One region of the Brevibacillus sp. M2.1A genome, then DNA from elsewhere that is predicted to be linked to it. Evidence: riboswitches for the same ligand, from Rfam matches in the RefSeq annotation. Region 1 holds a riboswitch; the other holds the start of a gene.
What was found. Region 1 has a riboswitch for S-adenosylmethionine ahead of HP567_RS21915 (aminotransferase class I/II-fold pyridoxal phosphate-dependent enzyme). Riboswitches for the same ligand answer to the same signal wherever they lie in the genome.
Positions count from the first base shown of each region.

Region 1 (5,678 bases):
CGTAGACAACCAGTCAGCCAAGCTCGCGGCTGTCTTCGCGCTCACATCCAGTCGGGCTTTCAATGTTTTCAGCCCACGCATCACGAGCCAGCAGTCCTGCACACCCAAAATCGCTCCCATGCCATTCTGGATAAAGTAGAGCTGCTCCCCTAACGAAGCGTCTCTGGTCACGGCCAGACCTGCCACCACATCGCTATGCCCACCGATAAACTTCGTTGCACTATGAATGACCACATCTGCGCCAAGTTCTAATGGGCGCTGGTAATACGGGGTAAGGAACGTATTATCGACAATGACGAGCACGCCGTGCTCCTTCGCGATTCGAGAAACTGCTGCAATATCTGTCACCTTTAAGGTAGGATTGGAAGGAGTCTCCAGGTAAACCCCTTTTGTTATCGGTGTAATGGCTGCGCGAACGGCTTCAGTATCTGTTGCATCCACGAATGTAACGGAGATGCCCATTCTCGACAAAACTTTGGTCAAAAACCGAAACGTGCCACCGTATACATCCTCCGCCACTACAACATGGTCTCCTGCTGAAAACAGCATGAAAACGCTGGAAATGGCAGCCATGCCAGATGAGAACGCGAAACCTCGTGCGCCTCCCTCCAGAGACGCAATGGCTTCCTCCAAAGCCTGCCTGGTCGGATTGCCAGATCTGGCGTAATCAAAAGTACCTGGCTGATCGATATCAGTCTGATGAAATGTGGAAGCTTGATAAATCGGAACCGACGACGCACCTGTGAACGGGTCAATGCAAGTGGAACCGTGGAGGATCTTGGTTGCAAAATTCATCGTACACTCCCCCCTACGACCAAACTAGCATTCAAGGCCTGAAACAAATCGGCTATGACATCATCTGGATGCTCGATGCCAACCGACAGTCGCAATAATCGATCACAAACACCGACATGCTCTCTGACTTCTTGCGGGATATCCGCGTGAGTCTGCGTCGCCGGATACGTACACAATGACTCGACACCACCCAGGCTTTCGGCAAAGGACACGATTTGCAGATTTTGCAGGAACAATCCCACCTGCTCTGCATCGCGTACGCGGAACGATACCATCCCACTATGCCCGGTCGCTTGATTCACCTGGATCTCATGCCCGGGATGCTCTGGTAGACCTGGATAAAATACCTCCGCTACTGCCGGATGCTCACGCAGTTTTTCCGCTACAATCAACGCGTTGGATTGATGACGCTCCATCCGCAATGCCAATGTCTTCATCCCGCGAATGAGAAGCCAGCAATCCTGCGGTCCAAGTACAGCACCGATTGAATTGTGCAAAAACCGGATTTTTTCCGACAACTCTTCTCCTTTTGTTACGATGAGTCCAGCCAGTACATCGTTATGTCCTGCCAAATACTTGGTTGCACTATGTAAAACGATATCTGCACCAAGCTCTAGTGGGCGTTGACAATAGGGGGTTAAAAATGTGTTGTCTACAATCGTCAGGAGCCCGTGCTGTTTCGCCAATTGCGTTACTGCTCGAATGTCGGTAATCTGCATGAGCGGATTGGTTGGTGTCTCGACGAAGATGGCCTTTGTCTCTGGGCGAATCGCATTTTTGAGTGCATCAATGTCACGCAAATCCACGTACGAAAATGTCAGACCGTAACGAGAGAGCACTTGCTCGAACAATCGATAGGTTCCCCCGTAAAGATCGAGTGAAACGATCAGATGATCCCCCTGGGAAAACAAGCCCATGACGGTGTGAACAGCAGCCATACCAGAGGCGCAAGCGAATCCTGCATCTCCTGATTCCGCTTCAGCGATGGTTTCCTCCAAAATAGTGCGAGTAGGATTAGCTGTGCGCGTATAATCATATCCAGTGCTCTGGCCCAAGGCAGGATGACGATAAGCCGTTGCATAGTAAACAGGAAAACTCACCGCCCCTGTTTTTTCGTCTCTGCCTACTCCCGCCTGAATCAACTTTGTTTCCAATTTCATGTCTGTTTCTCTCCCTCCAATAGTGTACGAGGGCATCAAAAAAGCCCCCTTTCCTCTGAAAGAAGGCTTTGTTTACGTCACCGTAAGCAAATCCTTCTCATCTTTCAGAGTTTGATAACTCTGCAGGAATTAGCACCATTATCTCCCTGTTAAAATACAGGTGATTGGTTGCCGGGCATCATCGGGCCAGTCCCTCCGCCGCTCTGGATAAGAAGATTGCTATTCAATTCGATTGACCCTAATAGTAAAGGATCGGCAGGATTCTTGTCAACAATTTATTTCCACCCGTTAATTTGCATCTTTCAAGGCGGTCATAACTTGATTGTCCAGCTTCGCTGCTGCGTTTTTGTCATACGTTTTTTCATATTGTGGTTCTACGGAAATACGGGAACCGTAAAACATAATATCACGAACAGCCTCAATTTTGATCTCTGCCATGGCCAGCTTGAGCGGAACTCCTTCCAAGCGGTCTGTTTTAACGACAGCACGACCATTAATGGCAAAAGACGAGCCGGCACCGATCAAATGCAGGACAACCTGCGGTTCCTTCGCAATATTAGCCAAAATACGGGAGCGATTATCCACGGCAAAACGAATCGTATCGGCGCTGACAGCATACGTCCAGGACAAGGAGCTGAGCGATGGTGCCCCTGACTCATGGTCTACTGTGCCCAAAGTAACAAAGCGCTCCTTTTGCAAGAGCTTGAATAAATCTTCGGAAAGAGATTGGGAAACAGTTTCAGCCATTTCAAAGCCTCCTAACAAACGTTTTGTACGTTCATTTTACCCTTCGCACAGCTGATAGGCAAACGTTTCCTCTCCACCTTGATTCTGGTTGTCTTTTTCCCTAGACTGGTAGGTAACGATACCGAATAGTGAAAGGGGATGGACAGCTTGTCGCCTACAGACCGCCTCATGCAGCAAATTGATCAAGTTCTTGAAGAGCTTCAGGAAGTTCGGAAGGTAAATGAGCGGATGCACAAAATTGCGATGTTCCTGGAAGATATCCGACTAGCAGATGTAATCCAAAATTACACAGCCCCGCGCAAGCTGCTCTGGATCAATTTCCTCGCAGGTCTTGCCCGGGGTCTGGGATTGACGATTGGTACTGCTATCGTTTTGGCTTTCCTCGGCTCCCTCTTGACGCAATTTCTTTCGATCCCCATTCTGGGTGATTACATCAGACAATTGGTGGAGTACGTCGAGACTTACAAGCAGCGGCCTTAATGATAGAGACTAGTCTCTGTCCTCGTCATGATCGTCATCATCGTGATCGTCATTCCATTCCTTACCGTGCTTTTTCCAATAACCATACGCGTTGCCGTTGGGATGCTTATCTTTCTGCTTCCCTTTTTCTTTTTTCTTTTTGTCATCATCATCGTTTTCATCGTCGTCTGTTGGCTTCACAGGCTCGACAATGACTTTTGTGCTTAATGCAACGTCAGCTTTCTTAACCAGCTTATCGTCTTCATACAGTGCGAATTGAATGGATTTGGCGCTAAAGGAACGATTCTTGTAAGACAAGGTCAAAGAAAACTCACCTTTGTCATTCGGTTCAATCTCTTTTTTCTGACCGTCTGGAGCGATCACAAACAGCTCAGTATCGTCCTTTTTGTTCCAGCCGCTTACTGTCCCTTTCACCTGAATGGACTTGGCGGCAGGATTGTTTACAGCAGTCGCCTTGATCGCATATTCGGTCGCTTGATCCTTATCAGGGGCGTTAACAATTTCTACCTGAACGGATTCGGAATCAACCTTCTTGCCATCCTCATAAACCTCGATCAAGGCTTTTTGATCTTTTGCTGCTTGTACATCCTTTACTGAAACCGTAAAGCTGCTTACGCCATCCCACAGCTTCTTCACGTTTGCGTCTTTTTTCACGCCATTATAGGTGACAGTTACTTTGTCTGCCCCCTGCTTGACAATTCCTTTTACTTTTAGTTCTTTTTTCTTCGCATCCAATACAGTCATGGTATGGATGATCATTTCCTTATCTTCTTCTGCTTTTGGAACGATTTTTACCTCTTCGCTATCGACCAGCTTGCTGCCTGCATAGGCACTCACGGTTACATACGGTTCATACGATGCATCCGGAGCTTCAAAGCTGACTGTAAAAGAGTGATCGTTGGTCGGAACGACTTCAATGATGTCAGAATTCGGCTTTTTCACAACAACCTTGGTGACATCCGAAGTCACAATCCCCTTTATGTACACCTTGTTATTTTCAGTCTTGGCATTTACGCTCACGATTTCTTCAGCATTCTCTGTCAGGCGCACTTCCAACCAGATATCGCTGTAGTACTCGTTGTAGATACGCTCCCACTCTGCTTTGTTTTCTTCCATATACGTTTGGAGCTTCGTATTCAAGTTAATCTCATCTACAATAATGTACAAGTGATCTGCCTGATTCTTCAAGAGCATGTTCAGTGTCGTTGGATCATTTTGGGCAAGTTCCTTAAGATTGTAGCGCGTGACTTGCTTCCCCTCGTCATTCATGACTACCTTTGTGGCACTTGGACTAGCAATCGAGCTTGCATTGGCAAAAATTGGCGTCAAACAGCCAAGAATACCTGCCGCTGTCACCACTGCTAATACGGGCTTGGTCATGTACTTTTTCAATGGTAGTTCCCCCTTCTCGTCTGTCAAAATCCCCCTGTATGCTTGGGGCATGAATATTGACGGGAAATCATTTTCAAAAGTTGCATGATCCAAGAAACCGCGTCTTATTACCTATGAAATGCGCATGATACAAAAAAACTCCACCCAACTTCCGAATCATTTCGGCAAGTGGAGGGGAGTCTTTGTCCCGTTAGTTGCAGTTGTACTTGGGTTCGCTTTCAATCGCGACCAATAAAGCTTCGACTGATTCAGCAGGGTATCGCACTTCCACAGACTGTGAATCAGCGTTCCCAAATAGCACGTACCAGCTACCTTCCTGACGATAACCGATATCGCTCATTTGATGATCCTCTCTCAGCAATTGCAAGAAAAAAGCAGCGGTATCCAAAGCAGAGCGGTCTTCTGGTCGCGCATCGGCAACCACTTGAATTTGGAGCCAATTAAAAAGTGCATCTTCACGCTTCACGTGGTTCTCCTCACTTTCGCCCAGTTTGCTCCGGTTTGATCCGTACCTTTACAATCACGAGTATCGCGATCGCCACCAGCATTGCACTTTTCACAGGAAGCTGCACATCCAAAATAGCGAAAATGAGTGCTCCAACAAATAAAAGGATGTACAAGAGCACGTTTTTCAAAATAGGCATACGGATACGAGTAGCAAAGCCAAGATAATAGACAATAATTAATTCCACAAACAAAATCCAGGCCCGATATTTATCAGCCCATATGCGAAAGCTGTCATATGCTGTGAGCTGATCTGGATTCGTTGGCACATAGGTTGATGCGATTTGTATCCAGTCCATCACTTATCTCTCCTGTCTTCAAGCGGTGAAACTCCTACCGCTTCACATGCCACCTCATAGGCGGAATGAAACGAATAGTCACTCCTTTTTTCTTAGGAAAACGCTATCTTTCTTACTTTATCAGGTGGTGCATTCTGTGTCAAAAAACGGTAGGCCCTTCCATTTGGCTGGCAAGATTTTCGCCGTACATGCTATGATGAGGGTATGTCAGTAGAAAAAGGTGGGAATAAGATGAGCTTGTATGATATTGCCGTCAAAACGATTTCCGGTGAAGAGCAGACATTGGACGCCTTCAAAGGCC
Region 1 covers NZ_JABSUY020000001.1:4,562,693-4,568,370, forward strand. Annotated here, with positions in the region: gene HP567_RS21910 (trans-sulfuration enzyme family protein) at 1-795, opposite strand, end outside; gene HP567_RS21915 (aminotransferase class I/II-fold pyridoxal phosphate-dependent enzyme) at 792-1,955, opposite strand; SAM riboswitch class I at 2,050-2,169, opposite strand; gene HP567_RS21920 (pyridoxamine 5'-phosphate oxidase family protein) at 2,244-2,702, opposite strand; gene HP567_RS21925 (DUF5665 domain-containing protein) at 2,841-3,182, shown strand; gene HP567_RS21930 (hypothetical protein) at 3,192-4,574, opposite strand; gene HP567_RS21935 (hypothetical protein) at 4,765-5,040, opposite strand; gene HP567_RS21940 (YlaH-like family protein) at 5,051-5,377, opposite strand; gene HP567_RS21945 (glutathione peroxidase) at 5,609-5,678, shown strand, end outside.

Region 2 (5,678 bases), 1.4 Mb from region 1:
AAGCACATATGCCAAGGTACGATAGCGATTCACAGGAATCCCCGACAGACGGGCTGCTTCCAAATTGCCGCCTGTCATGTACAGCATCCGTCCCTGTCTCGTATAGGTCAAGTACACATGCGTGATCGCGACAAGTAGAAAGGTCAGGATAACCGGAACAGGAACGGAGAGAATTTCTCCTTGGCCCAGCCACAGGAACCATTCCTGAAATTTTCCCGGAGCTTGCGAGCCGTCCTGCATCGGCATGTTTGCGTAGATCGAGTAGCCTTGGGAATACGTCATATGAATACCGTTGACGATGTAGAGCATCGCCAGAGTAGCCAGCAAATCAGGAATGCGAATTTTCACGACCAAGAACGCGTTGATCAGCCCGACGAGCAAGCTGAGTACAATCGGAACAACCAGTGTCGGGAAGACTCCCTGTTCGTACCAAACCATCATCGAAGCAGAAACGACCGTGGTCAATGAAACCGTCGATCCTACAGACAAATCAAAGCCTCCGACAATCAGCGAAAACGTAACGCCAATCGCGACAAATGTCACAATCGAGATGGAGCGAAGAATGTCCGTCAAGTTGTCGTACGTGAAGAAATACGGGTTAGTCAAGCTGAATAACAACATGACAATAACGATGACTGCAACCGTTCCGTATTTGTAAACAAAATCAAATAAGCTAAACTTTTTATCTGCCACGTTACTCACCTCCGCTTGCGTAGTACATAATCAGCTCTTGTGTTGCTTCCTCGCGACTCAATTCCTTCACGATCTTGCCCTCGAACATGACGAGAATCCGATCTGCGATCCCGATGACTTCCTGAAACTCACAGGAGAAATACAGGACGCCCTTTTTCTGCTCGGCAAGATTTCCAATCAGGCGGTAAATATCGCTTTTCGCTCCGATATCCACTCCTTTTGTCGGCTCGTCAAACATAAAGAGGTGAGCGTTTGTATCCAGCCATTTTCCGATCGCGACTTTTTGCTGGTTTCCGCCGCTGAGAAAACCGACCAACTGCTTGATATCGGCTGCTTTTACACCAAGGCGCTGCACCAGCTCTTTTGCGTTAGCCGCTTCCGCCCCTCTTTTGATAAAACCCAGCCAGGATTTCTTTTTCAACGAGGCAACTGACAGGTTGTTCTGTACGGACTCCTCTACAAAAATACCCTCTTTGCGCCTTTCCTCCGGGACGAGTACGATTCCGGCATCGACGGCGTCTTTTGGCGAGCGCAGTTGGATACGTCTTCCATGCAATCGAATGGCTCCAGCCTTTGCTTCATCTGCACCGAAGAGCAATCGGGCGAGCTCAGTCTTCCCTGCCCCGACTAGACCGACGACACCCACGATCTCTCCCTCGCGCACCTGCAGGTCGACTCCGTGTACTTTGCCGCCAGCTACACCTGACGCCTCAAAAATCGTTTCGCCAATCGGCACTTCGAGCTTCGGGAACTCCTCGTCAAAGCTTTTGCCCAGCATGTTCGCAATCACTTCGTCCATGTTGGTATTCACCGTGTCTGTGGTCATGACGTGCTGTCCATCGCGCATGATCGTGATCCGATCACAGATTTCAAAGATTTCCGGCAGGCGGTGGGAGATATAAATGATCCCGACTCCAGCTTTTTTCAACTGCGCAATGATTTGAAACAGCCGCTCGCTCTCCTTCGTGCTCAACGGCGCTGTCGGTTCATCGAAAATAACGTACTTCGCCTTTTGGACGGTCGCCCGTGCAATCAAAATCAATTGCTTTTCCGACAGCGTACATTCCTCGACGAGCATCCTCACCGGAATGGAAAAGCCGAAGTTTTTTAAAATCTGCTCCGTTTCGTTGTACAAGCTCTGCCAGTTGATCAGTCCTTTGGTTTTCGCCTGGACGAGCTGGTCCGCCAATATGTTTTCGGCGACGCTCAAATACGGGATCAAGGCGGTGTCCACTTCCTGATATACACATTGGATGCCCTGTGCTTTGGCATCCTGCGGCGAATTGATCGTCACAGCCTGTCCATCGATGGTGATCGTACCGCCATCTGCCTGATACGCTCCCGTGAGGATTTTCATCAGGGTACTCTTTCCCGCGCCATTGGCTCCGAGCAGTGCGTGAACCTCTCCTGCACGCACCTCAAAATTGACGGATCGCAGGGCAGGAACCCCAGAAAATTGCTTCGCCATCCCTTTCATCTGCAATGTGGACATGTTTCACACCTCCTGTTTACCTGCGTGTTCCCACCTCTATAAGGAAAAATCCCGTTGACGGTTACAGCTCAACGGGAAAAGCCAATTTGGTTCTTACTTGCCCCACTCTTTTACGTATTGGGACAGGTCGCCCATCGTTACTTTTTTATCCTTCGGCAGGTCCTCTTGTTTCACCAGCACTGGGGTTAGCTTCACGTTGTCTGGCACCTGCTCGCCTTTGATTTTTTGGAACACGGTTTGGGCATGGATGCGTCCGATATTGGATGGGTCTACTGCTGCCGTCGCTGCCCACGGAGAGTTTTCCGCCTGGATCATTTGCAGATCCTCATCGCTCAAATCGATGGAGTATACTTTGATTTCCGTACGGCCTGCTTGCTGGATGGCGCGTGTCGCCCCTTTGGCAAATTCATCCCATGCCGCCCATACCGCTGTGATGTCGCCTTTGTTCGGATACTTTTTCAAGATTGCTTCCATCTGCGTTTGTGTATCGAGAGCCGTATTGTTGGTAGCAGAACCGAATGCCGCAATCTCTTTCAAATCCGGATATTTCTTCTGGAAAGCTTCATAGGTCACTTGGCGCTTTTCCATAGGCGCAAAGCCAGCTACCCAAATCTTCACAATATTCCCTTTGCCGTTTGTATCTGCCGCCAGCTTCTCCAGGCTCAGCTCTGCCAACTTATTGTCATCCTGCGCCACAACTGGCACACCCGGAATGTTGATGTCTGTATCAAATAGAACGACCGGAATTTTTTTATCCACGGCCTTTTGCGTGCCCTGCTGCAACGCTTCCGCCGTACCATGATCAATCAGAATGCCGTCGAACTTTTGGTTCACAGCCGCATCGAGATTGGACGCCATTTTTGCCAGATCGGTATCTGCATTGAAAACGGTCAACTCGCCGCCGTTTTTCTCCACCTCTGTCTTCACGCCATTGATGTATTGTGCAGAAAACGTTCCTACGTTCTGACGCATGATCAATGCGATTCTCTTCGCCTTCTCTCCCGAAGCACCGCCGTTTGTGCTGCCGGTTCCCGTTGTTGCCCCGCTGCCGCATGCCGTCACAAGAACAGATGCTGCCAAAACAAGTGATGTGATCAGACCGAGTTTCTTTTTCATTGAGATGTTCCCCCTTTTTCTTTTTAAAACACATAACAAAATTAAAAATTTTGTTTCCCCTCATTCGATCGAAGCTTCTTTTGATTTCACTTTCAAAAAGGAAAAAAACTTCGTAGAAGAAGCGCATTTCCAGTCCAAGCGCCTCTGGGGCCCATCTCAGCGTAGGAAGAAATAGCGGCTTCACTTATGAAATCCTTCCTGAACCTTCTGCGTTTGAAGCGCTCCCGCTATTTCTTCCGAAGCGGACAGTCTTCACTCACAGCGGGGCGGAGGCCGAAGCGTAGACTGGAAATGCGCTTCTTCCCCACGACAGCTACGCAAAAAATCCTCTTTCACAGAGAAAGAGGACAAAAATCGACAAGATTCTCGCCTCTTATCTGTCAGGTATTCTACCTGTTGGAGTTAGCACCTTGGCTCGAAAGAACGCATTCTCTCGTGCTAGGTTGCCGGGCTTCATAGGGCCATTCCCTCAGCCTTCTCTTGATAAGAGTTGTTTCTATTTTCAAAACGTTTGTATAAGTATATACAGAATATAATCTGGCAATTACCTATCTGTCAACTAGGTTTACGAAACAATTTTCTTGATAAATATTCCAGTTTCTTCTGTAACATCAAGAGGGATTTTGTTGTGTCTTGTCGAATTATCGTAGATTGATACAAGCCTAGCAAATATTTGCGATGGGGATGCTACATGAGTCTATTAAAAGAAGTCATTCTTCAATGGTGTTTCGCCATTATCCCGTTTGTGTTTTTCAACATTTATTACCGTGACAAAATGAGGAACTACAGCCGTTCCTTTATTGTCATCACCAGCTCAGCCTGCATGTTTCTCGCGATGACCTTCGCCCCGAGTGTCACGAATGGCATGTTTTTTGATATCCGACATGTCATCATTCTTTTCGGACTGGTTTATGGCGGAGTCGAGATTGCCTTGCTCCTTCTGATTGAAGCCTTGGTTTATCGGTACTACCTCGGTGGCGAAGGAACATGGGTTGCCCTGCTGATCCTTACAGTCAATTTTGTCATATCACTCTTTTTGTATCGACACTACAAAGCCAGTTATCGGAAAACACTGTATCTTTTTATGACGAGTGCGATTTTTTCTACGGTTGCTTTAGGGACTACCTATTACTTTTTTCCCACCTATGTAACTCAACACCTCGTTTACTACACCATAGTGATTCCTATTCAAAACTTTTTCGGCCTCTGGTTATTAATGTCGCTTTTCAGCAAATGCGTTTCGGATAAGGAGCTGTTTATCCGCCACGCGCAAAACGAAAAAATCCAGACGATGAGTCATGTTGCTGCATCGCTTGCACATGAGGTTCGCAATCCGCTGACAGCAGTCAAAGGCTTCTTGAAATTAATACAGGAATGTCCGGAAAATTTGGTAAAAGTCGATCAATACATTCGGATCAGTCTCGATGAAATCCAACGGACAGAAGCCATTTTGACCGAGTACCTTGCGATTTCCAAGCCGCTCAAGGAACGGCATGAAATCATTAATGTCAGTGAGCATCTGCATGCCATCCGCGAAGTGATGCTCCCCTTTGCCAATATGCATAACGTGGAGCTTACGCTGCAAGACTTTGAGAGACCTGTGACGATCAAGGCCAATCCAGATGAGTTCAAGCAAGTGTTGGTGAATTTCATCAAAAATGCCATTGAGGCATGCTCAGATATTTCGGACGGAAAAGTCTCCCTGGACTTGCTCATCGAGCGAAACAAAGCCCTATTGGTCATCAAGGATAACGGTGTCGGCATGGATGCAGGACAGATCAGCCGCCTCGGAACGATTTACTTTTCTACGAAAACAACCGGGACCGGTCTTGGATTGACGTACTCCTATCATGTCATCCATGCAATTGGCGGAACGGTCAATGTATCAAGCAAACCGCGAGTAGGAACCAAATTCACCATTATGCTCCCGTATAAGGCACAGTGACTTCATGCAGCTTTTGCAGAGGGACTGTGCCTTTTTCCATTCGATCGATAATGATGCAAATGACGGTCGGTTGCCCTTCCCCTCACGCTTTACTATGCAATTTCCGGGAAGACATTACGCAAAACAAAACACCAGGAGTTTCCCCCTGGTGTCTCTCTTTATTGGAATGGTAGCCATTCTCCCGTAATGGCATCCACATCCCCGTTGCTTTTCAGTATCTCCGCCGAATAGACCAAGATCGGTTGCTCTTGAATCCTATTGTTTTCAAGCGGGAATAGATAACGGGGACTGAGTGATTTATGTTGGAGATAAACCCGCGCCGCCTCTTCTGCTGAAATCACCTTGGACGCATCTGGGAAGGTCTCCTGCTCATGCGGGAATGTTAAATTCACCCCGATAATTTCTCCTGTCTGCCCGTCGATCGTGACCTTA
Region 2 covers NZ_JABSUY020000001.1:5,926,269-5,931,946, forward strand. Annotated here, with positions in the region: gene HP567_RS28240 (ABC transporter permease) at 1-693, opposite strand, end outside; gene HP567_RS28245 (sugar ABC transporter ATP-binding protein) at 695-2,185, opposite strand; gene HP567_RS28250 (sugar ABC transporter substrate-binding protein) at 2,279-3,301, opposite strand; SAM riboswitch class I at 3,672-3,791, opposite strand; gene HP567_RS28255 (ATP-binding protein) at 3,993-5,246, shown strand; gene HP567_RS28260 (hypothetical protein) at 5,405-5,678, opposite strand, start outside.
Region 2: it holds a riboswitch for S-adenosylmethionine, as region 1 does, so the genes downstream of both, HP567_RS28250 (sugar ABC transporter substrate-binding protein) here and HP567_RS21915 (aminotransferase class I/II-fold pyridoxal phosphate-dependent enzyme) in region 1, are expected to answer to the same signal.